3 regions of the Undibacterium sp. Ji49W genome follow, and region 2 is predicted to be linked to each of the others. Evidence: predicted binding sites of a transcription regulator. Region 2 holds the regulator's gene; each other region holds the start of a gene.
The links. The regulator FliA, encoded in region 2, starts transcription of late flagellar genes. The targets are predictions, from matches to a motif close to CTAAAGTTTNNNNNNNNNNNGCCGNTA.

Region 1 (10,441 bases), on a different contig from region 2:
GGCACGAATCTGGGCAAACGGAATAAACAGGCCCAGTGTACAGACGATGCCCAGTATATTGGTAACGGCGATAAAGCTCATGCGGCTCCACACCATATTGTTTTTGAATTGATGCTCACCCAGTTTGGTATGGTTCCAGATCAGGTTTTGCAGCAAGGTCAAAAAGATAGGGTAAATGGCAAACATCCACAGATACAGTACAAACACAAACAGGAACATGGATGATACCGCGCCGAATACGGCCCCTGGTCTGCCATGGCCATCACCGCTACTTGCAAATGCAGCCAGGGCCGCGACGGTGCTGCCAAAACCAACACAAATAACGACCACGCCAACGATCATGATACCGATGCCCAGCAGATACGCTTTATAGAACTGGCCTACGCCTGCATCAAAAGAAAAATGCGTGCTACCGAAACGGCTTTCATTATGCTGGAACTGCTTCAGACGCTGGTGAAAGACCGGTGCCAGCAAGTACAGGCTTAAACCTGTCAGGAAAGGCCACAGCAAGAAGGTGGAATACGCCTGGCCGGCAGTACCACGGAAACCAAAGCGTATGCCGCGGTAGCTGGAGTTATACAGCTTGAACTGCAGGCTTTTCCAGACCAGCCACGGCATGATGGCAATCACCATTGCCAGCATGGCAAAGCCGAGGCCAATTGAAAATTTGAAGGCGACCTGATAGCCAACGATAAAAACAAAGGCGACGATACGACCCTTGAGGATGGCGATGGCATTGCCATGGTATTCAAAACTGCTGCCGCCTAACTGGGTGCTGGAATACAGATAGCGGTTGCGGCGTACTTTGGCCCAGGCAGAATAAATGCCCAGTGTGATGATGGTCAGCAATAAGTTGACGATCCAGATACGGAAGTATTCGCTGCCACTGCCCTTGAATTCAAGTTGCAGTGTCCCGCTGGACTGATGCTGATGACTTGCTGAAAAGTCATTATTTTGAAAGGTATCCATGCTTGTGTTTTCCCCATGCACTTATTTTTTTAGAGCATGGACAATCGCATGGGGTTGGTATTAAGTCAAGTACATTAATTGTCTATCCATCCAAGGCAGCCGACTTTGCCACAAACCCCGACAGGTGGATGGATGATGTGTCTCTATGGCGATACGCTGCAACCTGGCTAGGGTGGTTTTGTGCCAGTCCCGCTAGCGTATCTTTTTCCAGATGGATATCGCCGTTGTGCCATTACCACTGGCACCGGCCGGTACACGGTAACTCAAGGTGTCGCCCTTCAGTTCAAACTGCCTGGCCTGTTCGCTGCCATCCCAGTTAGGGAAGGACGCATGTTCGATGCGGAAGATCAGGACGTTGCGTTCCACATCAATAAAGCAGCGGCCGTAGTGCGCGCTGGTGTCTAGCGATGCAGCACGGAATTCTGTCTCCGTTCCCTTGCGCTTGTCGGGGTTGGCAAATTTGCTTCTTTCTGCCTTGTAGATTTGTAGCGAATAGCGACCAGTGTCGTCAATGATCAGCAAACCCTGGGGATTGGCTCCAAAGGTTTCGCCACGACTGCCATCGGCATGGATTTCTGGGGCACCCGTCAGCATCCAGGTGCCGGTCAGGCGTTTTTGGGCCTGTTCATTCAAATCTATATCCTGCTGCATCATGGCGCTGGCGGGCAGGCTGACAAATGTGATACAGGTGATGCTGGTGATGCAGATCAGTATCAGGTTTCTGAGGCTGCTAAGTGGGCGTAGTAATGTGTTCATGGTCATTCCAGATAGTTAGTCGGCTGTCGCTATATTCAGCAGCAATTTGCCGGTGGTCTTGCGTGATTCGAGGTCGGCATGGGCCTGGGCCGCCTGCGCCAGCTGATAAGTGCCACCTATGCGCGGGCGCAAAATACCTTCGCGCAGCCAGCCCAGTATGCGCTGGCTGCGGGCGGCCAGGCTGGCGGCGTCGGTCACATGGTGGGCGAGGGTGGGGCGGGTGAAGAACAGGGACCCACTGCGGCATAGCGTCATCGGGTCAATTGGTGGCACATTGCCGCTGGATTGGCCAAACAGCACCAGCGAACCCAGCGGGCGCAACACCGCCATGCTGCCCTGGTAGGTCGTCAGCCCGACCGAGTCATACACCACATGCACGCCTTGCTGCTGCGTGAGGTCTCTCACTGCCGCGACAAAATCTGTTTCGGTATAGCGGATAACATGATCGGCACCGGCCTGGCGCGCCAGTTCTTCCTTGGCAGCGGTGGATACGGTGGTCAGCACGGTGGCACCCTTGTGCTTCAAAAGCTGTATCAGCAGCAGGCCCACGCCACCAGCCCCGGCATGCACCAGCGCAGTGTCGCCCGCCTTGATCTGGTAGCTGGTTTCGGCCAGGTATTGCACGGTGACGCCCTGCATGATGACGGCGGCCGCCTGCTGGTTACTGATGTCATCCGGTAGCCTTACCAGCTTCCAGGCCGGGATGCTCAGGTATTCAGCATAGGAGCCGGGCTGTGATAGCCAGGTCACTCTGGTACCGGCAGGCAGGTCTGGATTGCCTTCCACCACGACGCCAGCGCCTTCGGCGCCAGGGATGGCAGGCAAGACAGCAGGGTTTTGCCCGTTGCGCTGATACACATCGGCATAGTTGATGCCGGCGATGGCGACGCGTACCAGCACTTCTCCGGCTTTTTGGGTTGGCATGGGCAGGTCGGTCAGTTGTAAAACTTCCGGACCGCCCTGGCTTAGTATCTGTATGGCTTTCATCGTTACTCTTTCTATGTAGTAGGGGCGTTGTTGCACATAGCTTAGACAAAGAGCACTTTAAATAAAATTACTGAAAAATTCGCCTGGACTGTGCATAATTGCACCATGATGAATTGGGACGATCATGAATTGGGACGATCTACGGTTTTTTCTGGCGCTGGTCGATAGCGGTACGCTGACCGGGGCTGCGCGTCGCCTGCAAGTGGAACACACCACGGTGGCACGGCGCATTGATGCCCTGGAGGCAGCATTAGGCCTGCGCCTGTTTGATAGGCTGGTGCGCGGCTGGCAATTGACGGTGGAAGGACAAAACCTGGTGCAGCATGCGCGGGAAGTGGAAGATCGCTGGTTTTCGTTCGAACGAAAAGCCCTGAGCGAAGGACAGATGGAAGGCGTGGTACGGATTTCAGCTGCACCCACCCTGACATCATTTGTACTGGCACCCAACCTCAAAAACCTGCATGCCGCCTTGCCCGGTCTGGAACTGGAACTGTTTGCCGAAAAACACGAAGTCAGTCTGGGCCGGCGTGAAGCCGATATTGCCCTGCGCATGTCGCGCCCACAAACAGCGGGGCTGGTGATCAAGGCTGTTGCGACTATCCAGTATGGACTGTATGCCAAAAAAAGCTATTTGAAAGGACTGGATCGTAGCGACTGGCAATTTGCCGCCTATGAAAGAAACTCTGGCACGCCCCATCACCAGTGGCTGGAAAATTTGCTGGGTGCCGACCCGTCCAGGGTGCTGTTACGCAGCAATGATCAACTGGTCTTGCGTCAGGTGGTGGCCGCAGGCATGGGGGTGTCGGTATTGCCGCATTACCTGGCCAAAGGTCTGGGTAGTAATGAGCTGCAACGCATACAAGACCCGCCTTGCCCCGTGCAGCGCAAACTGTGGCTGGTCATGCATGATGATGTGCGCCGCTCTGTAAGGGTGAGAGCAGTGGCGGACCAGTTAATCAGCCTGTTTGCCAGCCAGGCAGTGCAAGACCTGTTGACCTGACTATCAGCCTGAAAATAGTACTGCCTGATGATGAACAAATGTTGCACGTGGACCTTGCACTGCACCACGTGCTGAACAACGCGGTATCATGTAGCTTTGGACAGGCAAGCAACAGCACAATGAATACCTTACTCATTATCGATATGCAGAACGCATGGGTGAATGGCACCACGCCGCGCTATGATAAAGAGGGAGTGGTCGCCCGCATCCAGCATGCGACCGAAGTCACGCGCCAGCATGGCGGGCAAATCATTTATATCCGTCATGCCAATGATGACGCAATGGTCGGTTCTGACGGCTGGGAAGTCATCCCCGAATTGCCGTTTACACCAGGTGATGTGTTCGTCGATAAAACTGCCTGCGATTCCTTTGCCGACACCGGCTTGCTGACGCACCTGAAAATCACCGGTGCCCACACCCTCATGGTCTGCGGCCTGGCGACTGAATTGTGCATAGATACCACCATACGCTCTGCCGTATCACATGGTTTTGATGTCATTGCCCTGTCCGACGCCCATACCACAGGCGACCGCCCCCACATGAAGGCCGAAAAAGTCATCGAACACCACAACTGGGTATGGGAAAACTTGTCCACCCCGGCCAATAGCCGCCTGATGGTAAGGACGGTGGCTGAGGTGTTTGGGTCATAGGCCCGCTTAATTTCTGTCAATGTTGTTATTTTGAAATAATTGATGAGAAGGCTGGAGCGGTCTGCGGCATCGGTCAGCTAATGCTTTTCTGGCAATTATTTGCTATAACCCCCACCGCCTGTCAGCGTAAATATCCCGTCAGCCCGTTTTTTGAATAAAAAATTAAACTTTTAAGCACAGCTACCGTTAATGATGTTAACGCAGTAATCCGTTTTGATTTTTTACATTACAGTCGGGGAATGATATGAATATCAGTCAGATAACAGGCGGGGGCACAAGCATCTCTGCTGTTGAGCCTCGGCAAGATGTTAAAAGTGCACCAAAATTGGCGCCTTCAGGTAAGGATTTGGCTGCTGGTGATGTCGCGCCTGCGAAAGATGCAACGCAAGCCACCGCCATCAGCAGTGCCGAGTTGAAGCAGTCTGTGGATAAAATCAATCGCTTTATCGATTCCAGCAATAGCGTGAATTTAAATCTGGACAGTGGCTCAGGCAAAGTGGTTGTGCAGATTGTTGACCGTGAAACCAATACCGTGATCCAGCAGATACCGTCTGCCCAGGCATTGTCCATCGCCAAGGATCTGGGGGGCAAAACTGGATTGTTGCTCGACGCCCAGGCCTGAGAGGGTTGATGCGTGATTTTAACGTCTGACCCGGATTTTTGGCGCGCCCAACTGGGCCGTCCTGTTCTTGAAAGACTGGGTGTGGCACCTGCCGAGGTGCTGGCCTATGTGGCCTCTGTCAATGCCAGCCAGCAAATCAACCAGCAAGGCAGTCAGCAAGGGGTGCAGCAATCTGATCCCGCCCTGGCAGCATCACCTGAAGCAGTGGTGCTTGCCGCCGATTTTTTGGCTGATGTGCAAAATGCCATGGCAGAAATGCCACCATCCCTGTTGAAACTGTTGGCCCGCCCCTTGCTGGGCGTGTATTTTGCCCGTGGCCTGGGTTCATCTGCACTGACCGATGTGGTCATGGCGCCGGATGGCCAGCAACTGGGCGTGGTTTGCCTGATGGATACTGATGCATTTTTGCACCGTGCAGCCAATGACTGGGCCACCTGGAAAGAATACACCCCCTTCCTGCCGCAGGACCAGTACCGCATTGATGTCATCATCGAAACGCCGGACAACGACAACCGCAAAAATGCCATCCAGTTTATATTGCTGCATGAATTTGGCCATGTCCTCAATGCCAACAGCGAATACCTGCCAGACTGGTGGATAGGTTCCAAACGCTTCAAATCAACAGAAGAATACAGCTACCTGTCGCTGGCATGGCAAATCGCCATGAGTGGTGATGTCATCCCCCTGTTGCGCAACGATTTTCCGCAACGCAAACACTTGCGCTTCTACACGGGCGAACAATTGCCGGGTGAACTGATCCCCGAGATTTATCAAGACCTGCAAAAGACCAGTTTCCCCACTCTGTATGCCGCCACCAATGTCTATGATGACTTTGCCGATGGCTTTGCCAGCTATGTGCACGAAGTCATACAGCAACGTCCGTTTGAGATCTGCATCAGGCAAGGCGAGCAGACCATTATGGAATTGCGTGATTACTGGTCCGGCCCCAAGGCAAAGGCCAGGGCCAGCGTCTTTGCGGAGATGTTTGCTGGCGCATAGTTGACAGGGTAAGATGCCCTGAAATATTGTCGTTTGACCATCGCAAGTCAGCCAAATTTCTTACAAATTGTCTCTCTGCATCAATAAAGCTGCAAAAACGCCTGTATTCGCTGCTTTAATCGTCCTACTCTCATAGATAATTACCGTATGTAGATAAGAGAAATTGGGAATAGGCATGGCAGCATCTGACAATGAATCACTGGACCCCAGCGACTGGAAGGCATTACGGGCGCAGGGGCATCGCATGCTGGATGATATTCTTGACTATGCCGAACACCTGCGCGAGCGGCCGGTCTGGCAACCGATACCGGACGCCGTGCGGGCGCAGTTCAGGCAAACCATGCCTGCTGGTCCCAGTGATTTATCGGCAGTGCATCAACAGTTCATGGACCATGTCCTGCCGTATTCGGTAGGTAACAGCCATCCGGGTTTCATGGGCTGGGTGCAGGGTGGTGGCAACCCTGTCGGTACGCTGGCAGAAATGCTCGCGGCGGGCCTGAATGCCAATCTGGGTGGTCGCGATCACATGCCCATCGAAGTCGAAAAACAAGTCACCCGCTGGGTCAGTGCCCTGTTTGATTTCCCTGACACAGCCAGCGGCCTGTTTGTCACTGGCACATCCATAGCCAATTTTATTGCCGTGCTGGTAGCAAGGTCACGTGCCCTGGGCACGCAGGTGCGTCAGACAGGTCTGGCTGCCTGTACGTCAAGGCTGGTGGCCTACACCTCTGCCGGTGCCCACGGCTGCATTGCGCAAGCAATGGACATGGCCGGTCTGGGTATGGATGCCTTGCGTGTCATCCCCATGAATGCGCAGTTTGAAATGGATACTGCCTTGCTGCAAGCCGCCATAGCGGCGGACCGTGCCAGCGGCTTGACCCCTTTCTTTATTGTCGGCACCGCAGGTTCAGTCGATGTCGGTGCGATTGATGATCTGGATGCACTGGCAAATATCGCCCAGCAGGAGCAGTTGTGGTTTCATATCGACGGTGCTTTTGGTGCACTGGCCATGCTGTCACCCGCATTGGCACCGCGTCTGAATGGCATACAGCGGGCCGATTCCATCGCTTTTGATTTTCATAAATGGTTACAGGTTCCGTATGACGCCGGGTTTATCCTGGTGCGTGACAGCACCGCCCATTACAACACCTTTGCCACACCTGCAAGTTACCTGCGACGCGATACCAAAGGCCTGGCCGCCGGTTCACCCTGGCCCTGCGATTTTGGTCCCGACCTGTCTCGCGGTTTTCGCGCCCTCAAAACCTGGTTCACCATACAGGTGTATGGCGCAGACCAGTTGGGGCGCATGATTGCCCACACCTGCGAGGTGGCGCAATACTTGAAACAGGCCGTACTTGCCAACCCAAAACTGGAACTGCTGGCCCCGGTGGCCTTGAATATTGTCTGCTTCCGCTATCGCTGTGCGAACCCGGATGTGGTCAATGCCGACATCGTGGTGGCCTTGCATGAATCGGGTATTTCTGCGCCTTCTACCAATACCATCAATAAGCAACTGGCCATACGTGCTGCTATTGTTAATCACCGTACCCGCACTGAAGATATCGATGCACTGATCGCCGCCACCCTGCGTTTTGGCGACCAGTTCAGCAACACAGACCAACATGCAGCAAGCAAACAGGATGACAAGTCACATGAACGATAATCAGGATACCAATACCGCCGCACCAGCACAGCAAAGCAAGCTGATCGGCCTGGCACCGCTGATGCGCAAGGCATTTGCCGGTGTCGACATGAAACCGCAAGGCATGGAACTGATTGCCCATGCCGAAAAATATCCCAATGATGCCAATGCCATGATGGACCTGGCAACCACCCTGTTATTGCTGGGCCACCGCGACACTGCGCTGGCGACGCAGATGGAAGCCTTGAAGCTGCAACCCCTGTATTCCATCCCGTCGGCGCATGAAACAAAAATCAGATTGCTGGCCCTGATGACCGATGGCGATCTGATGGCCAATACCCCGCTGGAATTTCTGGTGGAAGATTCAGACATCGCGCTGGACCTGTTATACGTCGGTGCCGGCATACCCGCCATAGAACAACTACCCGAACACGATGTCCTGTTTGTGGCCGTTGGTGAAGCGGACGACAAGCATGAACTTTTGCTGGATTTACAGGCGCTGGCAGACAGCTGGCCACGGCCTGTCATCAACGCACCAGAACGCATTACGCATCTGGGACGTGACGGTGCCTGTGCATTGTTGCAGGCTGGCGAAGGCATAGAAATGCCCACCTCCATCCGCATAGACCGGCCTACGCTGGAAAAACTGGGCAGTGGCGACATAGAAATCAGCAGCTTATTGCCTGGTGATGATTTCCCCATCATCGTGCGGCCTTTGGGTTCTCATGCCGGGCATGGCTTAAGAAAAGTCGCATCGCCCGAAGATATTCCCGATTATCTGCAAGCCGTACCCAGCGATGAATTTTATGTTGCCCGCTTTGTCGATTACCGCAGCGCAGATGGTCAATTCCGTAAATACCGCATTATCCTCATCGATGGCAAACCCTTTATTTCCCACATGGGTATTTCCAAACACTGGATGATTCATTACCTGAACGCAGGCATGACCGAAAGCCAGGAAAAGCGCGATGAAGAAAAACGCTTTATGGAAAATTTTGACACCGATTTTGTACCGCGCCACCTGACCGCATTTGCAGAAATCACCCAACGCCTGGGGTTGGATTATGTCGGCATAGACTGCGGTGAAACCCGCGATGGCAAATTGCTGATATTTGAAGTGGATAGTGACATGATCGTGCATGCCATGGACCCGGTAGACATGTTCCCCTACAAACAGGAACCGATGAAAAAACTGTTTGCCGCATTCCGCGACATGCTACTCAAGGCCATGGCAACAGCACCTGCTGCGTAAGTTCTGATATGGAATGTGAGCCCATCCATCAGGCAGGGATGGGCCACGCTGTAGCTTGTCATAGTGTGTAATAGCCATAGTGTGTCACAGTGTGTTGCAAGGAGCCAGATCACTCATGCCCATGAGTACACTACAAGATTTACCCACGCTCGATCAGTTGCTGATTGATGGTGGTGATGCCAGGCTCATTCTGCAAGCCGATGGCACCAATAAATACGGCTGTGCTGCCGTGCCTTTGAACGCGCACGATGCGATGTATGCATTTAGCTCGGCCACTGCTTCCAGCATATCCGCACAGGCTTATACCGCCGCCGCACGTACCTACGCCAGACTGTATCAAAGCGAGCAGGATGCGTATGCTTGCTACGCAAACGAATTGAATGAAGTCCGGCAAGAATTGAAGCAGTTATGTGGGCTGGAGCAGCGCAAAGACGTGGACATCATCTTTGCCGCATCCGGCACGGACCTGCACCTGATCGCCGCCCAGCTATGCGCCAATTTTTCCAGCACACGCACCCTCGTCATCATGGCGGATGCCAATGAAACCGGCAGCGCCGTGCCATCGGCACTGACGGCCAGGCATTTCAGCGAACGTACCGCTCTGGGTGAACAGGTCAGCGCTGGCAGCCACATCGCGCAGGCGAAAGAAGTTGATATCGTCAGCATCAGCTTGCGCCAGCCCGACGGCACCGTGCGTGACAGCCACGATGTCGATAGCGAAGTCGAAACACTGACCCAACAAGCCATACAGCGTGGCCAGGCAGTCATGCTGATTTTGATGGATGTCAGCAAAACCGGCATGATGGCACCGTCATTAAACACCGTAGTGCAACTGCGGGCACGTTACCCGCAATTGCAGATCATGGTAGATGCCTGCCAGTTCCGCCTGTCGAATGCTAGCCTGCAAGCCTATCTGGATCAGGGCTATATGGTGGCGATGACAGGGTCTAAATTTTTATGCGGCCCCAGTTTTTCTGGGGCGCTGTTTTTGCCGGGGGCCATGCGACCGGATTTGAAGACGATCAGATTGCCGGCGTCGCTGCATGCCTACAGCAGCCGTGCTGACTGGCCGTCTGACTGGATCGGAGCCCAGGGTTTGCCGGCAGGCCCTAATTATGGCCTGCTATTGCGCTGGGTCGCCGCGCTGGAAGAACTGCGTGCTTTTCGCGCTTTGCCGGACGCGGCCATTCTGGCCTTCATCCAACAATTTCAACATGCTGTCCACGACTATTTTGCCGGCCATCCATCACTGGCCATGTTGCCCGTGGCAGCACCAGACCGCAGCGCCATCATGACGGCGCAGGGCTGGGATTGTTACACCACTATTTTTTCGTTTGTATTGATGTGGCCTGCTATATCCACATCTGACAAAGCCCAGCCGTACAGCCACGAAGACACGGTCGCCATTTATCGCCACCTGCAAAAAGAAAAAGGCATGCAACTCGGCCAGCCTGTCACCTGTGGCATGCGCAATGGCAAACCCATCAGCGCCTTGCGTCTGTGTTTAGGGGCGAGACAGATTGTTGCGGCAGTCCAGAAAAATCAGGCCAGCACCATCATTGTA
Region 2 (10,441 bases):
CTGCCGGAATTTGGCGGGCCTATCAGCGCATTACCAGATGTCGCTGTTTCTATCCACTGGTTATCACCAGTCGATTGCAAGCCATTCGGATTGGTGAAATTGGCCAGCACGACCTGGGCCAGCACAGCCGTTTTACCATTGGTATAGCTACCAACAATGGTGCCATCTTTGGCCGTATTGAATTTCGACAGTTTGCCGGACGCATAACCATCCTGGGTATTTTTACTGACACTGAAATCAGAACCAAACTGTGTCGTACCGGTGAAATCGTATTTGATATCCACAGTGGTATTAATCGGTGTTACGGCGCCGGTACCAACAGGCACGGTCAATTTAAATGCCTTGGGATCAGTTGCTGCAAACGGTGGCGTTGCCACGGTCAGCTTACCCAGATTATCGAAACCGATACGGCCTATGGAGTTGGTGGTAGCACCAGTACCGGCAATCAACACACCGTCGACGGTCGCAAACACATCCCATTCTATGGTGGCCGGTGCCGTAGGTGGCGTGGCCGCATTCAGGTTATCCACCTTCACGAAGAACGACTGTACTACGTGCGAGTTACCCAGACTATCGAAAACCGCAATCGAAGTGGAGCTATTGTAGGTCGTAGGATCAGTAGGGCTGAAGGCAGTTGGCGTGATCACCGGTGGAATTGCCACTGGCGTCTGTGTACCCGGAACCAGCTTGCGCGAATCAAGGTTCATGACCGAATTGATGATCGCCGTTTGTGCCGGTGGAATATCTGCCGTATTGATATTGATCGGTGCTGCCGCGCCAGTGGACAAAACGCCGGCCGAATTGGCCACATAGCCTGTCAGCTGGGCACCCTGCGCATTGACGATATTGCCCTGCTTATCCAGCTGGAACTGACCATTGCGGGAATACGTAATCGCGCCGTTGGTCGACATACGGAAAAAACCGCCACCGTTAATCGCGATATCCAGCGGATTATTCGTCGTCGAGATATTCCCCTGGGTGAACTGCTGCACCACACCCGATACCTTGGTACCAATACCCACAGTGCCGCCGGAAGAACCATTGAGCGAGTTGGCATAGACGTCAGCAAACTGTGTCTGCCCCTGTTTAAAACCAACAGTACTGGCATTGGAAATATTGTTACCTATGACGTCCAGTGATTTGGAAGCCGCATTCAGTCCGCTTAAGCCTTGTTGAAAACCCATGATTTTTCTCCGTTACTTTGAATAGTTCATTGACACTGTTTGATTCGGGATCACTCCAGACATCAATAGATTTGCTTCACATCACTCATGCTGACATCACCCACATTCGCCACACTCAGTTTCACCCCCGAGGAACCAGAAGTAATACTGGACACCACACCAAAAGCCAGATTGGTGCCCGCAAGTTTCGTGTCACCCGATTTCGCAGCAACGTCAAAGGTATAGACACCATTGGCAGCAGTAGTACCGGCATCGGTTTTACCATCCCAGGTCAGTGTACTCACCCCCTGCGGCAAGGCGTCCACGCTCATTTTTCTGACGACGGCACCGGCACTGTCACGTATTTCCACGTCAACCTTGGTCGCCGCCTGTGGCAGGTCAACCGCATAGATGCCCTTGCCGTCCGTGACTGCCATCGTATTGCCCGGGGCGATCACGCCATGGCCTATCATATTGGCGGCCTGCAGGTTCTGGCTGGCCAGAAAACTGGCATTCATCGCTGTGACTGTTGTGTTCAACTTCTCGATACCACTCACTGTTGACAATTGCGCCATCTGGCTGGTCACCTGGGCATTGTCCATGGGGTTCAGCGGATCCTGGTTTTTCAGTTGAGTAACCAGCAACGTCATGAAACGGTTTTGCGCATCCTCGGTTGAGTTGGCCGATGTCTTGCTGCCATTCATGGTCGCAAGCAAAGTTGGATCAACGGCATCAGTCTGTATGGTGGTCATCTTTTATTCCTTTACTCTAAACTTATTGACCCAGGGTCAATGTTTTCAACAACATGGTTTTGGCCGCATTCATGACTTCCACATTGTTCTGGTAAGAACGCGATGCGGATATCATATTGACCATTTCTTCCACCACATTCACATTCGGTGTGGCGACATAGCCCTTTTCATCAGCCAGTGGATGCTTGGGGTCATACATCAGTTTAGGCGGATTACTGTCTTCTACAACCTCATTCACCTTGACGGCGGTGGAGGCCGTACCTGCCATGGGTACGGCGCTGAAAACCACCTGCTTGGCTTTATACGGCTGGCCATCAGAACTGGTGACACTATCGGCATTCGCCAGGTTGCTTGACACCACGTTCAGACGCTGCGATTGCGCACTCATGGCTGAACCGGCAACATTAAATACATTAAAGAGTGACATGATGATAATCCTTGTATTCGTGCTTTAGCTTCTGTTTAGCCCTGTATTGCCGCCAGCATATTTTTAATCTGCATATTGATGATGGTCAGGCTGGCCTCATAGCGCAATGCATTGTCGGTGAACTGATTGCGTTCCACATCCATATCCACCGTATTACCATCCACACTGCCCTGTATCGTAGGGCGGTACTGGGCGGCCACACCTGCTACCGTACTTGCCGTATCCAGATGCTGGCTGGCCGTTTTATTCAGGGCCGTAGGCGACTGCGTCAGGTTCTGGTGCAGGGCATTACTCAGCGCTGCTGAAAAATCAACATCTTTGGCCTTATAATTTGGCGTATCCGCATTGGCAATATTTGATGCCAGCAATTGCTGACGCTGCCCCCTGACGGATAGAGCCACTTCATGAAAGCGCAAGAAATCATCCAATCCACCAGCCATCATCTTCTCCTTTTCACCGATCAGGCATGCCCACGGTTTGCTATACCTTGCATATTATTCGTCGTCACACAAGTTTGATCAGGCAAGCAGAACGAGAAAACCCTGCTTATTCCCGCTTTCAAAAATCGGCAGGAATCCTAAAATGGAATCCGGAACAGATAAACGCAGGAATCAGGATGAAACCTCCACTAAACACAGGCAAACGGCTGCCAGCATGGCTTTTGATGGCAATGGCTAGCATGGTGGGCATGGCTGGCATAGCTGGGATAACAGGAGCGGCGCAGGCAGCCAACCCTGCCACGCAACAAGACCCGGTCCAGCTTAAGCAGGTGGCACTTGATTTTTTGACATTACAAACCAGCGGCTTGAACGGTGAAGTACAAATTACGGTCGCCGACGTCGACAAGCGCCTTAATCTGCAAGCCTGCGACGCTCTCAATCCTTATTTGCCGCCAGGCAGCAAACCCTGGGGCAAGGTCACACTGGCCATCAAATGCGGCGCGCCAGCCACCTGGCTCATTTATTTACAGGCCAATGTGCAGGTGACGGCTGATTATTATGTGACTGCCAACGCTATTTCTCACGGACAAGTCATTACCATGGCCGACCTGAGCAAAATGCGTGGAGATATTTCGAAATTGCCAGCCGGTGTTGTCACCAGCCCTGAACAGGCCGTTGGCAAAAGCATGCAGATGTCTCTGACATCTGGCAGCATATTGCGGGCCGATGTATTGAAAAGCCCGGCAGTAGTACAACAGGGGCAATCGGTAAGGGTAATCAGCACCGGCCCGGGCTTCCAGGTCGCTACCGACGCGGTAGCACTGAACAATGCGTCTGACGGACAAGTTGCCAAAGCCAAAACAAGTTCAGGGCAAACTATTAGCGGCATTGCCAAAAATGGTGGCATCATAGAAATCGTTTACTAGCATAAATACTAGCCAAAAAAGAAACACTTAAAATAAATGCAATTAAGTTAGTGCAATATTTTTTTGAGGTAAGGTTAAAGTTTAAAATTACACAGCCGATAAACTGGATGTAGATGTTTGTAATTCCCATACTGAGGGTATCGCTGTGAAAATTGATGACGCACTTAACAAGACCTCTGGGCTGCCCGTAAGCCCCCAGCAGGCACGCACGGAAAAACCGGCAGATAACACACCGGCTCCCGTTGCGAATTCGTCGAAGGTGCAAATTTCGACCCTGTCCACGCAATTGCAGGCACTGCAAAGCACACAGGCGAGCAATGCCGTATTCGAGACGAAGAAGGTGGAAGAGATCAAGCTGGCCATTTCTGAGGGACGCTTTCAAGTGAACTCGGAAAAAGTCGCTGATGGTCTTCTGGAAACAGTCAAAGACTTACTTAACGCAAGAAAACGCTAGCCATGAACCCAACAAGTTCCGGACATACTGCAATTGAACAATGCCTGAAGGAAGAAGTCGTCACCATGTCTTCCCTGGCTGAATTGCTGAAAAAAGAGCAGTCCGCACTTGTTGATAGCGATGTCACATTACTCAACGATTACACCCAAAGCAAAGGGCAACTGGTCGGCAAGATGTCCGAACTGGAAAAAAAGCGCAATGCTTTTTTGACACAACTTGGCTACAGAGCAGATCTGGATGGCATGAAGGCCTATTTGCAGCAGGCTGGCAGTGCCGACAATGCACCGAATGCGACCCTGTACTGGGATCAGCTTCTGCAATTGTCGATGCAGGCAAAAGAAGACAACAAGACCAATGGCCTGCTGATTAACCGCCGCCTGGCACAAAGCCAGGCCATGTTGAGCGTATTGCAGCAAGGCAACCAGGCCGCATCCCCCATGTATGGCCCAAATGGCCAGTCCACAATCAAAGGCACCTCAGGCAAGGGTTATATCGCGACTTAGATCCGTTTAGATCCATTTAAATCAGTTTAGATCAGTTGATATAGCCAGTGCCCATAAAAAAACAGACCCGCAAACGGGTCTGTTTTTGTTTCAACCAACAAAAAATGCGGCCAATTTTATGGTTGAGGTGCGGGCGCGACAGCCGGCAAAGATGACGTTGCCGGTAGCGACACAGGTGCCGGGGCCGTTGGCGAGATAGGTACATCTACCGCAGCCTCTGGCAATACTGCCAGTATGGTCACAGACACCCGGCGATTCCTGGCCCGGCCTTCTGGCGTATCGTTGTCGCTGACCGGCAATTTAGCGCCCTGCCCTACGGCTGTCACCCTGATTTCATCGACACCGTTTTCAGTCAGCAGCCTGGCAACCGTGCTGGCGCGCACTGCTGACAATTCCCAGTTGGAAGGGAAAATCGGGTTCTTGATGGGTACATTATCTGTATGCCCCTCTACCTGTATGGCATGGGTATCAAGCTTTAAGACACCAGCAATGGCTCTCAGCGCCTGTATCGAATCCACATTCAGGCGTGCCTCACCCGGCGCAAACAGCAGGCTGGCATTGATTTCTATGGTGATACCGCGACTGGTCTGACTGACCCTGACCTTGCCCTCACGTACCAGCGGCTCCAGCACAGTCATGATATCCTTGGCCATGGTGGTCATTTGCGCTTTTTCCTTGCGCAGGGCCTCGTTCACACGTGTACCTTTCACCAGCGGCAGCGGGTCGAGCTTGACGACCGGTTCATTCGGCATATCCACCGTCTTGGGATTGACCATGACCTTGCCAAAAGCCCCCGTCAGTGAATTCGACAAGACCCTGTACTTCCCCTCGTTCAGAGAAGAAATCGCATACATCACCACAAAGAAGGCAAACAACAGCGTAATAAAATCGGCGTAAGAAACCAACCAGCGCTCGTGGTTTTCAGGTTCTTCGTGGTATTTTCTTCTGGCCATAGGGTTCTTTAAGGCGTTACAGCAGGCAAGCCATCAATTTCTATGATTGGTCAATCGCTCTTCCACCACACGCGGGCTATCGCCCAGGGCAATACTGTAAAAAATGTCGGACAACATTTCCCGTCGCGTGACTTCCCGATTGATGATTTCCTTCAACTTGTGGCTGACCGGCAAAAACAACAGATTGGCCATGCCCACACCATAAATCGTTGCCACAAAGGCAACGGCAATACCACCGCCCAGCTTGGACGGGTCAGTCAGGTTTTCCATCACATGGATCAGACCCAGCACCGCCCCCAGAATACCGATGGTGGGCGAATAACCGCCTGCGGCTTCCCAGATTTTGGCAGACTGGCGTTGTTCCATCTCATACAGCGAAATATCAACGTCCAGAATGTCCTTAAGCCGGATCGGGTCGATACCATCAATGACCAGACGCAGGCCCTTGCTGATGAAGGGATCAGTCGACGCGTTCATATAGCGTTCCAGGCTGAGAAAGCCTTCCCTTCGGGCGACCACACTCCAGATCAGTGCATCTTCCACATTTTTTTTGCTATTGTCAGGCGGTTCCGACACCACCCAACGCAGCATGCGCACGCCCTGGGTAAAGGCCTTGATACGGCTTTGCATCAGTACTGCACCTATGGTGCCCACCACGACGATAACAAACGCAGCCGGCTGCACCAGGGAAGAAAGACGGCCACCTTCCAGCAACTGCCCGGAAACGATGCCGACAACGATCAGTAAAAGTCCGACTATGCTAGCCCAGTCCACGCCTTCTCCCTTAAGTACGCCCTGAGCCTGGCTACCGCCTGACTATGCAATTGCGACACCCGTGATTCAGATACCCCCATCACGGCCCCGATTTCCTTCAAATTCAACTCTTGCTCATAATACAAGCCCATCAGCAATTTTTCTCGCTCGGGCAAGCTGTCAATCGCCCCGATCACGGCATCCCGAAAATCATCATTCAACAAATCCTGCAAGGGGTCGCCCGACAGGTCAGAACAATAATGATCGAGGAAATGCTCTTTGGTATCGGCATCATGAAAATCTTCGTAATACACCAGTTGATGGCCACCGCTGTCAGTCAGCATGTCCTGGTATTCCTCCAGCGACAGCTTGAGCGACTTGGCGACCTCGGTTTCCAGAGGTGGCCTGCCCAGCTTTTGCTGCAAGGTGTTCATGGCATTTTCTATCTTGCGCATGTTCTGGCGTACGCCGCGCGGCAACCAGTCGCTGCTGCGCAATTCATCCAGCATGGCACCGCGTATGCGCTGCACGGCATAGGTTTCAAACTGGGCGCCATGTGTGTCTTCATAGCGGTTGACGGCATCCAGCAGGCCTATCATGCCCGCCTGCACAAGATCATCCACCTCCACACTGGGAGGCAGACGCGCCTTCAACTGGTAAGCAAGGCGCTTGACCAGTGGGGCGTGCTCCCGAAGGAGGAAGTTTTTATCGGACTTTCCGCTAGCGGTGTACATGTATTTATATTCCGAGACCGACACCCAGCTCAGGGACTCCCTCTAAACATAATGTCGAACGCGCAGTCATTGCCAATTGTTCCGCCAGCTTTGAAAAAGCCAGCGAAGCACGCGCTTTTGGAAAAGCGTCAATCACGGAACGTCCCAAATGCGCTGCCTTTCTAACATGCTCATCTTCCGGCACATGGCCGACATAGTGCAAAGGCACAGCCAGGTAACGGCTGGCGGCCTGTGCCATATTTGTGTAAATCAATCTCGCCTCTTTTTCTGATGCGCCGGATACCAGAATACCGTAACCGCGCCTTCCTACCCTGTTGCTGACCCGCTTGATCAGTCCGTATGCGGCCTTGATCATATGCGGATCGGCAGAAACCTGTATCACCAATTCGCTGTCATCCAGTGACGCCAGCGCAAATGCGTCATTCGCATTGATATCGCCATCCACCATCACCAGGTCAGCCTGATTGGCCACGACATCAAACACTTCAGTCAGTTGCCGCGCACTTTCTGGCGGCAAAGCAGACGTTAGCGATGCCTGCCTGGTCAGCATCGTCACCGACAAACCGGCAGCCACCATTTTGATTGCTTCCTTCATTGTACGCTGTTGTCTCGCTACATCCAACAAGGTACGATCATTGCTTGCATTCAGCCAGGCCCCAATGCTGTTGTCCGAAGCCCGCGCATCGATCATCAATACCTCACTACCCTGCCTGGCAAGCGTTACGCCGAGATTCACCAACATGCCACTTTTTTCATCTTCTTTCAAGGCCGACAGAAAAGTGAAGACTCTGGGCTTGGGGTTGGCCAGCATGCGGCGCAGGCCTTCTGCCTGATCAAAACTAGCCAAGGGACACCTCCCTGGACACAGTTGCAGCACGCGCCGCATTCCCGGCACCCATGGTACCAGCCATCAACAAAGGCAATTCTTCATCCAGCAAACGGAAGGCGGCTGTCTCGCGTTTCAGTTTGAAGGCACGGTCTATCAGGTACAGTTTATTGGCAATATGCAGATCTTCCGGCACCCGCTGGCCGCTGGCGACGTAATACACCATCAGCTTCTGGCGTATCGCAATGTCCAGTGCCCCACCTATGGTGGCAGCTTCATCGAGCTTGGTGAAAATGCAACCTGCCAGGCCATTACCCTGATAGGCCCGCACCACTTCGCTCAGGGTTTCACCGGTCGAGGTGGCATTCAGGCACAGCAGACGTTTTACCGGAGTGTCTGTTCCTGACAACATGGCAACCTGTTCGGTCACCATTTTATCGCGCTGACTGACACCCACAGTATCAATCAATACCGTATGCTTGTTCTTGAGTTCGGACAAGGCAATGCGCAAATCCGCTTCATCCTTGACGGCATGCACCATGACGCCGAGTATTTTGCCGTAAATACGCAATTGCTCAAAACCGCCGATACGGTAGCCGTCTGTAGTGATCAGCGCCAGCTTGGAAGGGCCATGACGCATCACACAACGCGCGGCCAGTTTGGCCGTAGTCGTGGTCTTGCCAACACCGGTAGGACCTACCAGGGCATAGACGCCGCCTTTTTCCAGCATTTCGTTTTCATTGTCGATGGTAGACAGATTACGCACCAAGGTATTCTTGATCCAGTCCAGGCCATTTTCGAGCTTGCCGGCTTCCGGCAATTTTTCTACCAGATAGCGTGACAAGCCGGCGCTAAAGCCAGTCGCCAGCATTTCACGCAGAATTTCGGCCTTCTGCGGATGCCGCTTCTGGGTCTGGGTCCAGGATATTTCGGCCAGTTGCGACTCCAGCATGCTGCGCATGGAGCGGATTTCTGACATCACATTATTCAATTCACCGGCGCTGACGGCGGCTTCAATATCAGCATCCATGGCGATCGCCGGTTTCAGCGGTCGACGGATAACCGCTGGTGCTTCGATCCGTGCTTCAGTCCTTGCTTCGGCCTGTGCTTCAGACTGATAACGCGGCGCAAAGCGTGGAGTATCGGGTATAGACTGCACAGATGCCGGCGCTGGTGCTTCATCAGTAGATGAAGGGGCAATCGCACTGATGGCTTCATCCGCCATCGCCAAAATCTCGACCTTACCACCGACATTACGGTTGGACAAAATCACCGCATCAGCGCCCAGGGCATCCCGCAACATGCGCAAAGCCTCGCGAGAAGTATTCGCGGTAAATTTTCTGACGTTCATGATTGACCTCCAACCAGGCTGGTGACTTTAATTGTTTTTGTTTCAGGTAATTCTGCGTGTGACAGAACTTTCAGTTGCGGCACCGTGCGACGCAGGAAACGTGACAGCAAGGCGCGCAGCGGTGCAGGCACCAGCAAGACCGGTGTCAGGCCCAATTGCTCCTGATGCTGGGCAGCGGCTTCGGTCTGGGTTGCCAGTGTGTCGGCCAGGCCAGGCTCAATACCGGCACCATCAGCACCACTGGTCTGCAAGGCTTGCATCAGCAAACGTTCCAGACGGTTATCCAACGTCATGACAGTCAGTTCATTCCCGGTCGGGAAAATCTGCTGCACGATGGCACGGCCAAGGGCAATCCGCACCTGGGCAGTCAGCTCACCGGCATCCTGGGTATGCATGGCCTGTTCTGACAGGCATTCAATGATGGTGCGCATGTCGCGGATATGCACACCTTCAATCAACAGGTTTTGCAAGACTTTTTGCAGCACAGATAAAGGCAGGATTTTTGGTACCAGCTCTTCCACCATCTTCGGCATATCCTTGGCCAGGTGGTCCATCAGCAACTGCACTTCCTGACGGCCCAGCAACTCGGCAGCGTGGGAAGTGATCAGATGATTCAGATGCGTGGCGATCACCGTACCCGAATCCACGACGGTATAGCCCATCGCCTGCGCCTGATCGCGCATGCCGCCATCTATCCATACGGCAGGCAGGCCGAAGGCCGGGTCATTCGTGACGGCGCCGGGCAAATTGCCGGTGACCATGCCTGGATTGATCGCCAGGTACTGACCGCTGAGTGCTTCGCCAACACCAACCTCCACCCCTTTAAGCGTGATGCGATAGGCTGATGGTTTAAGTTCAAGATTGTCACGGATGTGTACAGGTGGCGACAGAAAGCCGACTTCCTGCGCAAATTTTTTGCGTATGCCCTTGATACGACGCAGCAATTCGCCGCCCTGGTTTTTGTCCACCAGCGGAATCAGGCGATAACCCACTTCCAGACCCAGGGTGTCGACCGGCAAAATATCCTGCCAGGTCGCTTCTTCCATCTCTTGCGGCGCGGCTGCGGGCGCATCCTGTTTTTCATCCATGGCAGGAGGCATTTCATTGCGCTTGTTCAGCAGATAACCGCCACCACACAGAATTGCAGCCAGCAAAATAA
Region 3 (10,441 bases), on a different contig from region 2:
GATTGACGTTGACGAGTAAAGGTGCATAGCAGGACATCTCAATGATATCGGCGTTGCGTTCCATGCCTGTCATCCATGCGGCATCGGCCAGTGCAGAAATCAGGTTAGTGGTAGGTGCCCCTTCGCGTGCAGCCCATTCACCGATAAAAATCTTCGGCCCGCTGCGGCTATACGTATCGTAACGTTTGGCGTCATTCATCATTGCCAGCGGGTCGTAATAATAATGTTCGTCTATCAGATCTGGAACACGGCTGGTTAACAATTGACGCTGACCAAGATCATCCTTGCCGTTGACAGTCGAAATCAGTTTCAACTGTGGATACCTGGCCTTGATCGCATCATGGAATTGGGTATAGCGGCCATCGTAGGTTTTTTGTTTGTCGAATCCATCCTCATTGCCAATCTCGACATATCGTAATTTGAACGGTGCCGGATGGCCGTCTCGGGCGCGTTGCGCTCCCCACCTGGTGTTAACGTCACCCATGACATATTCGATTTCTTCCAGCGCCTCATCAACGAAGGGTTGCAATGCCGGGCCAGCGGGAATGGTCTCACCTTTCAGTGCATATCCAGCGAACACAGCCAGTACCGGCTCAGCACCCATGTCTTCGGTCCACTCCAAAAATTCGAGCAGTCCCATGCCATCGGAAGAACGGTATTTCCAGGTGCCAGGATGTCCCGGGCGCTGATTGAGCGGGCCCAGTGTTTCCTTCCACTTGAAGCGGGTGGCAACCGTATCACCTTCCAGATAATTACCACCCGGGAAGCGCAGGAAGCCAGGCTTCATGTCCACCAGTTTCTGCATCAGATCAATGCGATTGCCGTTTGGCCGGTCTTTGTACGTAGGCGGGAACAGCGAAACGAGGTTAAACCAGACCGTGCCAGGGCTTTCCGTCGACAGCACCAGTCTACTGGCCGCAGTCGGTTTGATATTTGTTCCGGTTTTTAATGTGACGGTATATTGTTTCCATTCGCCATTGATTTCGCCACCTATTGCCTGTGCATACACGGTCTTGCCATCACTGCCTTCCAGGCTGACTGTGATCGGTACTCCGCCTGCGCCTGCGGTTCTGGCATAGAAGCTGGCACGGTAGCTGGTATCTGGCTTGATGGGAATGCCCCAATAACCATCATTCGCGACACCAACACGGTGGCCTGTCGATGCCTGTGCTGCGTCAAGCCGCAGGCTGGTCGTCAATGCAGTTCCGGCAACCGGATAACGGGTGTCAAGCGCAATCGATGCGGTGCCGTCCGCATCCTGCACCAGCGACCAGTGTACTGCTGTTTTCTCGTCATCCCTGAAAATGCGGTTGCGCACCAGTTCTGCGTACAGTCCACCATCATAAGAGTAGTTAATTTCTTCGGTCATCAAACCGTACAGGGTGGAACTGACGGGGATGCCAGGTTTGCTCAGGTCTATTTTGACTGTCGTTTGCGCCGAGGCGAATGCGGATATCAGTGTGCTTGCCAGCACCAGAAGCGGCAGGTAACGACGGCTCGTCAATCGAGTATGACAGGAGTGGACAAGTTTGGCGTGACTGCTCATGGGCGTAACCTTTGCAAATTGCACTGAAAAGTAAAAGACACTGATACCCGCCTGGCAGGCTGATTGTGTTGCGGCAAACGAAGACGAATTAAATGAAATCGCGGCGAAAAAAGGCCATGCGCACGGTTTCCAATGTCAATTGGAATTCATATTATGAAACGAGTTAAGCGTTTGCCAATGGATAAGACGTGAATTATCACGTTGTTGATCAGTCGGGCTTTCGTATTGGCGTAGCGGGTGACTGCGCAGATGTCTGCTCTTGGCCCATCTTGCATGGGCGCGCGCTGCCATTGTGTTGCCAAAGCCCAGCTTGTAATGCTGCACCGGGAGCGCAGCAGTATTGTGTTTGTGCCGTATCGATTGAGCTTGGCGGGACTTATTACATACCAATTACGCGCCAGCTCGCGAACCCGTTCAGGCACAAGTCAGGCGTTAAGACCTGTTCGCCCGGTTCGGTGCGACGAATGCCAGGCCTTCTTCAAACGAGCGCAATACCATATCAACGTGTTTTTTGATAATTGACTGATCGGCCTGGTTTTCTTCAGAAAACAGACGAATGGAGACAATGATTGCATGCGGCAGATTGGTGCGTAATTCTTGCACAATAGGTATCCAGCTATCCATCATCGAGACAAGCGGGTAGGTAATAAATATCGTCGATACCAGGTTGGCAGTGTCTTCGCCGGGTGTTTCACTGTTATCCCCAAATGAGATGCTGCGGGCATCGACCGCTACCTCGCGCAGGGCCATGACAAAGAGTTCGCTCAGCAAATCATCACGTTCGCTGGCAAATCCGGCACATAAGACGATAGATCGCTGCGGCACGTCCAGTGGCCCCTGCCAGCGTCCCAGACGTTGCTGTCGCATCTGGCGCAAATGTGCACCCACACTGGCATCCAGCATGGATACTTTGCGCTGTTTCAGTTTCTTCACTGTACCGACAGGTACTTGACCAATTGTTTCCGCAAGAATGGCGATGGTGGCTCGTATGCTGTTCTGCTGCTCTTTCTCGATGTTCCCGTTCTCAAGATCATTTGCACCGAGGGCAAGGCCAGGCAGCAGGATATGGTCGCAATATTTGGCAAAACTGAATTTACGCAGATATGTTTTGGCATCGCGCACTATGGCATCGACATCAGCCGCCAGCGCTCGGTGAAAGAAGCGATGGGCTTCATCCACATTTGGCGCATCAGCAAACAGGATGGTGATCGGCTCCAGCGCACTGACGTGCCGGCCAGCGACCACCATACACAAGGTGAGGGGAGTCGACAATAAAAGACCGATTGGCCCCCACATGGCACTCCAGAACAGGGCCGATACCATCACTGCAAGTGGCGACAGTCCGGAACTATGGCCATATACCTTGGGTTCTATCACGTTTGCTGCGATCAGTTCAATCACGCCAAAAATGGCAAGACATAACAGCGGCAGGGTCCAGCCAGGGTCAATGGCCGCAACGAAGAGAGTGATCGCGCCGCCGGCAACGAGTGCCCCCAGATAGGGGACGAAACGCAATACGCCACTGAGTGCGCCAAACAAAACCGCGTGAGGAACGCCGGCAGCCCAAAGCACCAGTCCAACGACAACACCAAAGCCGGCGTTTACCAAAAATTGTGAAAAGAAAAAACGGGACACGCCTTCAGTTGCATCGCCCAGTGCCTTGATGGTTCTGCTGACATCGCCTTTGCCGGTAAGGCGGATCAGGCGATCTCTTAGCGATTCATGGTCAAGCAGGATAAACACCAATAGCACCAATACCAAGCCCGTTTCGCCAACCGGGCCAGAGATCGTCGAAATCAGTCGGGTGACCGTCTCGGTTGTGGTTAACTGTGCCTTGCGTATTTCCACAGGTATAGGCTGAACTTGTCCGCTGACAAGTTTTCTTTCTGCGCTGGACTTTGGTACGGGGGTGGGAGCAGGTGGCGTCACCGCCTTGAGTTCTGCCTCCAGGCGCGCAAACGGTTTCTCGGTCATTTCGCGCACTGCTTCAAGCTTGGAGTGAATGGCTGAACGGTACTGTGGAAGTTCTGTCGTCACCGCCACCAACTGGTAGGTGAGTATCGTGCCTATCCCGGCTACACCTATTCCGGCAATCAGGAGAGCGCCAAATGTTGCCGTCAAACGTCCCATCCCAATACGGCGCATGCCATTGATCAGCGGCGCGATAATCAGGCTAAGGATCAATGCCAGCGCGACTGGTTCCAGCACTTCACGGCCAAAATGCAAAAGCGCGAGTACACAGGTCACAGTGACAATTGAACTGGAAGTAAGCCGGGGAATGGAAGGGAGACTAAGCATGTAGGGTCCGAAAGTAGTCAGGACGAAGGCGTATTAATAGGAAGCATGGATTATACGAAACATCGCACGTATTTTCTGTCCTATTTTTCTTGCAGAAAAATTCGGCACTCCGGCGCAGATATCAAGGCGTTTTATTCAAACGGAATGATCAGGTTCTTGCAGGTTTAATCGCCCGTAATTTGTCGCAAATGGACGACTGACCCGGCAATCAACGCACACACGGCTTGCAAAGCTTGCAAAGGTTGCGCTTTGCAACTATATTAATCATTAATTGGTTGTAAATCGCAACTAATTTTCGCTTGATGTGGGGAAAAACACAAGATATGAGATCATCAATGGACCTTAACGATGCTTCAAGCCATTCCCGGGAAACCACAATTCTGGAACTACGCGAATTTTCGCGCAAGCTCGTGCGTGAACTCGGCTTTATGCGACCCACCCTGGCCGATAGCGATCTTGCGCCTTCTGCGGTACACGCTATTCTTGAAATTGGTACCCGGCCGGGTATGAATGCCAAGGCCTTAGGCCACATCCTGCGACTGGATAAATCGAACACCAGTCGACAGGTAGGCAAGCTGGAAAACAGCGGGCTGGTCGAGCGCAGAACAGCAAGCGAAGATGCCCGTTCATCAAATCTGTATTTGACGAGTGAGGGCCAAAAGATCCGTAAAAAAATCGATCGCTACGCAAGCAATCAGGTGTCCGGTGCGCTGAGCCGCATAACGCCATCCGATCAGCAAGAACTGGTGCGTACGCTTGCCTTGTATGCCGATGCGCTTGCGCAAAACAACATGGTGGATACCGATACGGACAGTCCTGCGGGCATGTCCATTCTTGAAGCTTACCAGCCGGGCTGCATTGGCGATATTGCCGGTTTGCATGCCCGTTTCTACTCCGCACATTGGCATTTCGGCGCATTCTTTGAACAAAAAGTGGCAACGGAACTGGCCAGTTTCGCAGGCAGCTTGCCCGCAGACGGCAAGGCACTGTGGACGTATTCAGATAATGGACGTACGCTGGCTTCTATTGCTATCGATGGCGATCATGAAACGGGCATCGCGCATTTGCGATGGTTTATTGTAGATGATTCCTTGCGTGGCTCCGGCATTGGGCGGCAACTCATGGCGCAAGCAATACAATACGTGGATCAGCAATTTGGCGAAACCTATCTCTGGACCTTCAAGGGGCTGGATGCCGCACGCCACTTATATGAATCCTTCGGTTTTCAACTGACCAATGAAGAACCAGGTCAGCAATGGGGAACCAGCGTTACCGAACAAAGGTTCAGTAGAAAGCTACCCCGATCTTACGCTAATGGTGTGGAGTGAAACGTCAACTTTGCAAGCACCGCGTTACAACCGCCACCCGCATTATTCCACCATTTGTTGCTTGAAGGCTTGAAGCTTAGACTCTTGCTGCTGGGGGAGCGAACTCTTCTTGAGACTTTCCAGCATTCGCTGGAACTCTGAGGATTGACGTAAAACATCACGGCCAGCCGATTGTAATTGCTCCACATAGTCGGGCGCGATAGTAAAAGCGGTAGGCACCTGCAACAGCGAGCGACGTTGGCGACGGTCTTTGATATCTCGCAGACTGACGCTGATGACGTGCATTTCTGCATCGGCGGCAAAAGGGCTGTCCTTTTTACCGCGATGTTCGACGATTTCACGGTTCCAGCGTGTGACATCATCATTGAGCATGGCCAAGGTGACCTGGGAATCACGAGAACCAACCCCAAACAAAAGCGCATCAGCGACTTGCCCCGTTGTCGGTACCTTGTCGTTCTGATCGATTCTTTCTGCCAGATCACGCTCTGAATTAATCGAGATCAACACCACACGTCGTATAGAACCCGGTGCTGCCCCGCGAAAATTGGCCTGCACTGATCCATCGGCGATTGCCCTGTCCAGCAGCATCCTGACACCCAGATTATCTGTCAGACCACCATCCACCAGATGCAGGTAAGGGCGCTCAGCGGCATTTTTATAACTGTCTTCAGTTGCTTTGATGATGCGGGATCTATAATTGTCTTCACCCAGATTGCCCTTGCTGATTCTGGCAGCGTCTGGCCGGTTTGGACAATCGTGGGCGTAATTGCGCAGCGTGAGTGGCGTCAAAACGATTGGTACGGCCGACGATGCTGCTGCTGCAAAAGACAAAGGCACACTGTCCAGATCAGAGCAGATCAGGGCGAACTGATCTGCCGTAAATTCGAATGGCGCACCGGTGGTCAGGTCAGTGGCAGTGACCACAAGTTCAGGCGCACGCGGGTTTTTTTGTAAATCACCAAACGTCATGCCACGATAAAGTCTGTTCAACTGCTCGCTTAACACCTGGCTACGACCATACCAGGGAGAGCGCAGTCTATACATTTGTTTAGGCGAAAACGTGTTTTGTATCAGACTGCCTTCAAAATTGGACAGCAAAAATTCGGATTCAAAACGACTGAACGTATCTTCGCCAAAGGCAGCGTAATACGCCGCCAGGATACTACCGCCAGACACACCGCTGATCATGCCAACTTTGTCGAGTATCGTCGTCGACTCACCCTCCCAGGTGAACCTGGTGTCTTTCAACTCACGCAGCACGCCCAAACCAAACGCCGCCGCACGTGCACCGCCACCCGACATGGTGACAGCCACCACGATGGATTGGGGTTTTGACGGCTTGCTTTGAACGGCATTGGCTGGGGTCGCCCTGGCAATTTCATTTTGCCAGGGATGAAATGTCGAGCAGGCACTTAACAGCGTTGCCAGGCCAAGCACCGCACAGCGTTTCATGTTTAAAAATAATCTCATCTTTATTCGTTTAATTCGCTCAATTCATTAAATCGTACCACCCAGTTTGGCAGTATTTGCGGTATTTGCGGTATTTGATTGTGCGGGCGTAAAATCAGCACACCAAGACCTTGCAGTACCTTACCGCACCGTTGCACGCATATCCATATCAACATCGGCAAGTACCAGCTTTGCCAAGAGAGCAGGGTACAAAGATATAAGATTATATAAAGTTTTTTGCAATTTACACCGTTAACGACGTTGGATGTATAAATAACGAGAGATCAACATGGCAGAGTCAGTTTCATTTGACCTTAGAAACGTAGTTAATCGCGTAGTCAATCAAAGTGAGGGTGCAAGTACTGGAACAAATAGTGCAGATGTCGGCTCGCAGATTGAAGCCTTGAAGAAAAAACTCATTTCGCTGCAAAAAGACTTTAAGGAAGCAGTCAGCGAGCAAAGCAAGGAAGGCCAGGCAAAAGCCAAGCTGATTCAAATGCAGATACAAGTCACCCAGGCCAGAATGGAGCAGCTAATCGCCCAACAGGCACAGCAAGCCCAGCGCGCATTGGAATCAAACAAGACCGGGAAGCAGGGCGCTTCTGCTGATACACAGATCAGTCATGTAAAAAAAGCAGTGGACCCCGTCTTGGGTGGTAATGTGGATGCGTTCGTGTGACACCTGCGGTCGCTGAAGTATACAATGGGGCATTCAGCTATTTGGACATGCTAATGAAGATAAGATTCCTCACCGCTTTATTGTTTGCACTAAGCGTCAACGCAAATGCCAGTGATGCGCCCCAGGCTACAGTCGTCAAACCACTTGAAACCATTGCCGCCCTGGACGTTCCGCGCTATATGGGCACCTGGTACGAAATCGCGAAATTCGACAATCGCTTTCAAAAGAGATGCACCAGTTTTACCACTGCAAGCTACTCTGCGATGCCTGATGGCAAAGTGCAGGTTATCAATCGCTGTCGGGCCGAAAATGGAGACCTGGTAGAGGCTATCGGCGTGGCCCGCCAGATAGGTGCAGCAGATTCGCCCAAGTTAAAAGTACGTTTTGCCCCGGCCATCTTGTCCTTCCTTCCCATGGTTTGGGGCGATTATTGGGTCATCGACATCGACCAAAGTTACCAACTGGCCGCCGTCAGCGAAGGCACTCGCGAGTATCTCTGGATATTGTCACGCACAAAAAAAGTTGATCAGGCAAAGTACGACGCCTTAATAGCCCGCCTGACAGCCCAGGGGCTTGATGTGAGCAAGCTGGTTTTGACTAGACAGGATTATTAGCAGTCAATTCAGGCGCATTACTGTATTACACCGCTTGCTAAGGCTCCTCTTTAGCTACGACGCGCCCTGCACGGCATCCCGAATCACCTTGCTCACACTCATCCTTATTCATCATCGGTTAATTGAGGGCAACCCCGGCACTTCGCGACCGACTTAAAAAACAGCTGATTAGCACGGAACTCCGTTGCAACTGGTAGAAATGCCGGAATGCATTTACAGGATCAGATTTAATCTGGAATTAATTAACTTTACGGCAATAATTTCTGGATATACTGGGATTTTAAATCTATAGCTATCTAAAATGCAAAAAAAGAAATTTCTGTTTTGATACTTATTGTTTTTAAAAAAAGTCCAGCTATATTGAAAGCATGTAACTTTATATAAGCATTTATTCACAAAGCAACGTGATGAAGTATGTCAGGAGTTTGGATGGAAACGCCAAATACGCGTCCGAGAATATTAATCGTAGATGACGAAGTGCTGCACATGAGTGCGCTGAGTGATTTATTACGCGATCAAGATTACGACACCGCCGGTTTTGTCTCTGGTTCGGAAGCATTGATTCAAATGCGGGAAACGACATTTGATCTCCTGCTGACAGATTTAATGATGCCCGAGTTCGACGGCATTGAAATGGTGAAAGCGGCTCGTCTTATTGACTCCGACCTGGCATGCATTATCATGACCGGGGAGGGGACGATAGCATCTGCGGTGGAAGCAATGAAAGTGGGCGCATTTGATTACATTATTAAACCATTCAAAATTTCTGTACTTCTCCCTGTACTTGCCAGGGCGTTGGAGGCGCGGAAGTTGCGAATGGAAAACGTCAATCTCGAACGCCTCTTACATGCTCATGTTGCCGAACTTGCTGTCTTGAACAAAGATCTTGAATTGGCTAAAACGCATGCAGATATTGCGAATCGGGCGAAATCTACCTTCTTGTCCAACATGAGCCATGAATTGCGTACGCCACTTAACGCCATCCTTGGCTTCGCGCAAATATTAACGTCTGAGACCTTATCAACAACACTGGATGAAAAAAGAGAATTTGCACAGCACATAGAAGAAGCAGGGATTCACTTGCTTACTTTAATCAACGAAATACTCGATTTGGCGAAAGTGGAATCTGGTTCAATGAGTTTATCACTTGAACCGGTTGCACTTGAAGATGTATTTGCTGAATGCAGTACGATGATCGAACCTTTGTCAAAAAAACGTACTATTGGTGTTGAATTCAAACCCGTTCATGACTTGCATGTTTTTGCTGATCGGATACGTTTGAAACAGATATTGATTAATCTGCTGTCAAATGCAATTAAATATAACCGGCCAGATGGCATGGTTACAGTGAATTGCGAAATAACCGACGGAAAACAATTGCGCATTTATGTTCAAGATACCGGTATCGGGCTCACTGCGGCACAACTCGAAACTATTTTTCAACCATTCAATCGCCTGGGGCGTGAAGTTTTTGACGAAGAAGGTACAGGAATTGGCCTGGCATTAGTAAAACACCTGGCTGATGCAATGCATGGAAAAATCGGTATTGCCAGTGAAATAGGAGTAGGCAGTACTTTTTGGATAGAACTGCCCATGAGTGATTCTTCGATGCCAACTTTAGTGTGTAATTCGGTCGAAGGAACGGCGCCCAGTTCGTTTAATGACTCTCTTGTAAAGGGAGAAAAAACCATCCTTTACATAGAAGATAATCCGACGAACCTCAGATTGGTCAAAGAGCTTATGCGATTTCGTCCAGATTTCAGTTTCCTGTCTGCCACGGATGGATTTTCAGGAATAGAATTGGCTCGCTTGCATTCACCTCAAATTATTTTGATGGATATTAATTTACCCGGCATCGACGGAATTGAAGCACGGCAAATTCTCAGTGAGGATTTAAGAACGGCACATATTCCGGTTATCGCTCTTACGGCAAATGCGATGCCCTCTGATATAGAAAGGGGGATAGCTTCGGGTTTCTTTCGTTACATTACCAAACCCATCGATATCAATAAATTCACTGAAGCCATAGACGCGGCCCTGAAACTGAATTGAAGCGATAGTTTTTAACGAATCCATTCAGTCAGCATGTATTTGATACTTGAATTTACGTGCCATGAAAATTTGCTGCGTAGTCTTGAAGTCACTTTTATGAAAGTGGGGAAAAGATGAAGCATTTTTCTAACGAAAATATTGACAACATTGCGCGTATAGACCGTTGGCAAAAAGGTAGACAAAAAGCATTCAAGGCAATTCCCTCAACAGGAAAAACGTTTAAATATCTTGGTAAGGAATTTCTGCTCTATCCGGGCACATTTTGGCCATTTGTTGATAGTCAGCCGCTTGTCCGGAATTTTCGAATTAAGCCCGAAGACAGCGTGTTGGATATTGGTACGGGTTCAGGTGTTATTGCTATTTTCGCCTGTTATCAAGGTGCAAGCAAGGTATTGGCAGTAGACATCAATCCGTCCGCCATCAAGAGCGCAAAGCACAATGCAAAATTGCATGGATTTGACAAAATAATGCAAGT

Region 1: a site for FliA is predicted at 4,525-4,551, ahead of ACO0LK_RS16445 (flagellar protein FlaG). Genes of this name have one in related genera too.
Region 3: a site for FliA is predicted at 6,850-6,876, ahead of ACO0LK_RS22205 (FlxA-like family protein). Genes of this name have one in related genera too.

What each region holds. Positions count from the first base shown of each region.
Region 1 is NZ_JBMPOW010000012.1:164,947-175,387, reverse strand. It holds gene ACO0LK_RS16470 (YjgN family protein) at 1-969, opposite strand, end outside; gene ACO0LK_RS16465 (lipocalin-like domain-containing protein) at 1,162-1,725, opposite strand; gene ACO0LK_RS16460 (quinone oxidoreductase family protein) at 1,741-2,712, opposite strand; gene ACO0LK_RS16455 (LysR family transcriptional regulator) at 2,837-3,712, shown strand; gene ACO0LK_RS16450 (isochorismatase family protein) at 3,832-4,362, shown strand; gene ACO0LK_RS16445 (flagellar protein FlaG) at 4,688-4,984, shown strand; gene ACO0LK_RS16440 (hypothetical protein) at 4,997-5,983, shown strand; gene ACO0LK_RS16435 (pyridoxal phosphate-dependent decarboxylase family protein) at 6,159-7,646, shown strand; gene ACO0LK_RS16430 (ATP-grasp domain-containing protein) at 7,636-8,877, shown strand; gene ACO0LK_RS16425 (hypothetical protein) at 8,999-10,441, shown strand, end outside.
Region 2 is NZ_JBMPOW010000003.1:127,916-138,356, reverse strand. It holds gene flgE (flagellar hook protein FlgE) at 1-1,184, opposite strand, end outside; gene ACO0LK_RS04820 (flagellar hook assembly protein FlgD) at 1,247-1,915, opposite strand; gene flgC (flagellar basal body rod protein FlgC) at 1,938-2,342, opposite strand; gene flgB (flagellar basal body rod protein FlgB) at 2,378-2,782, opposite strand; gene flgA (flagellar basal body P-ring formation chaperone FlgA) at 2,959-3,708, shown strand; gene flgM (flagellar biosynthesis anti-sigma factor FlgM) at 3,854-4,162, shown strand; gene ACO0LK_RS04795 (flagella synthesis protein FlgN) at 4,165-4,665, shown strand; gene motD (flagellar motor protein MotD) at 4,782-5,618, opposite strand; gene ACO0LK_RS04785 (flagellar motor protein) at 5,652-6,392, opposite strand; gene ACO0LK_RS04780 (RNA polymerase sigma factor FliA) at 6,374-7,105, opposite strand; gene ACO0LK_RS04775 (MinD/ParA family ATP-binding protein) at 7,110-7,952, opposite strand; gene flhF (flagellar biosynthesis protein FlhF) at 7,945-9,282, opposite strand; gene flhA (flagellar biosynthesis protein FlhA) at 9,279-10,441, opposite strand, start outside.
Region 3 is NZ_JBMPOW010000020.1:75,513-85,953, forward strand. It holds gene ACO0LK_RS22185 (alpha-L-arabinofuranosidase C-terminal domain-containing protein) at 1-1,546, opposite strand, end outside; gene ACO0LK_RS22190 (AI-2E family transporter) at 1,979-3,844, opposite strand; gene ACO0LK_RS22195 (helix-turn-helix domain-containing GNAT family N-acetyltransferase) at 4,180-5,172, shown strand; gene ACO0LK_RS22200 (patatin-like phospholipase family protein) at 5,215-6,624, opposite strand; gene ACO0LK_RS22205 (FlxA-like family protein) at 6,911-7,300, shown strand; gene ACO0LK_RS22210 (lipocalin family protein) at 7,354-7,914, shown strand; gene ACO0LK_RS22215 (response regulator) at 8,344-9,966, shown strand; gene ACO0LK_RS22220 (methyltransferase) at 10,080-10,441, shown strand, end outside.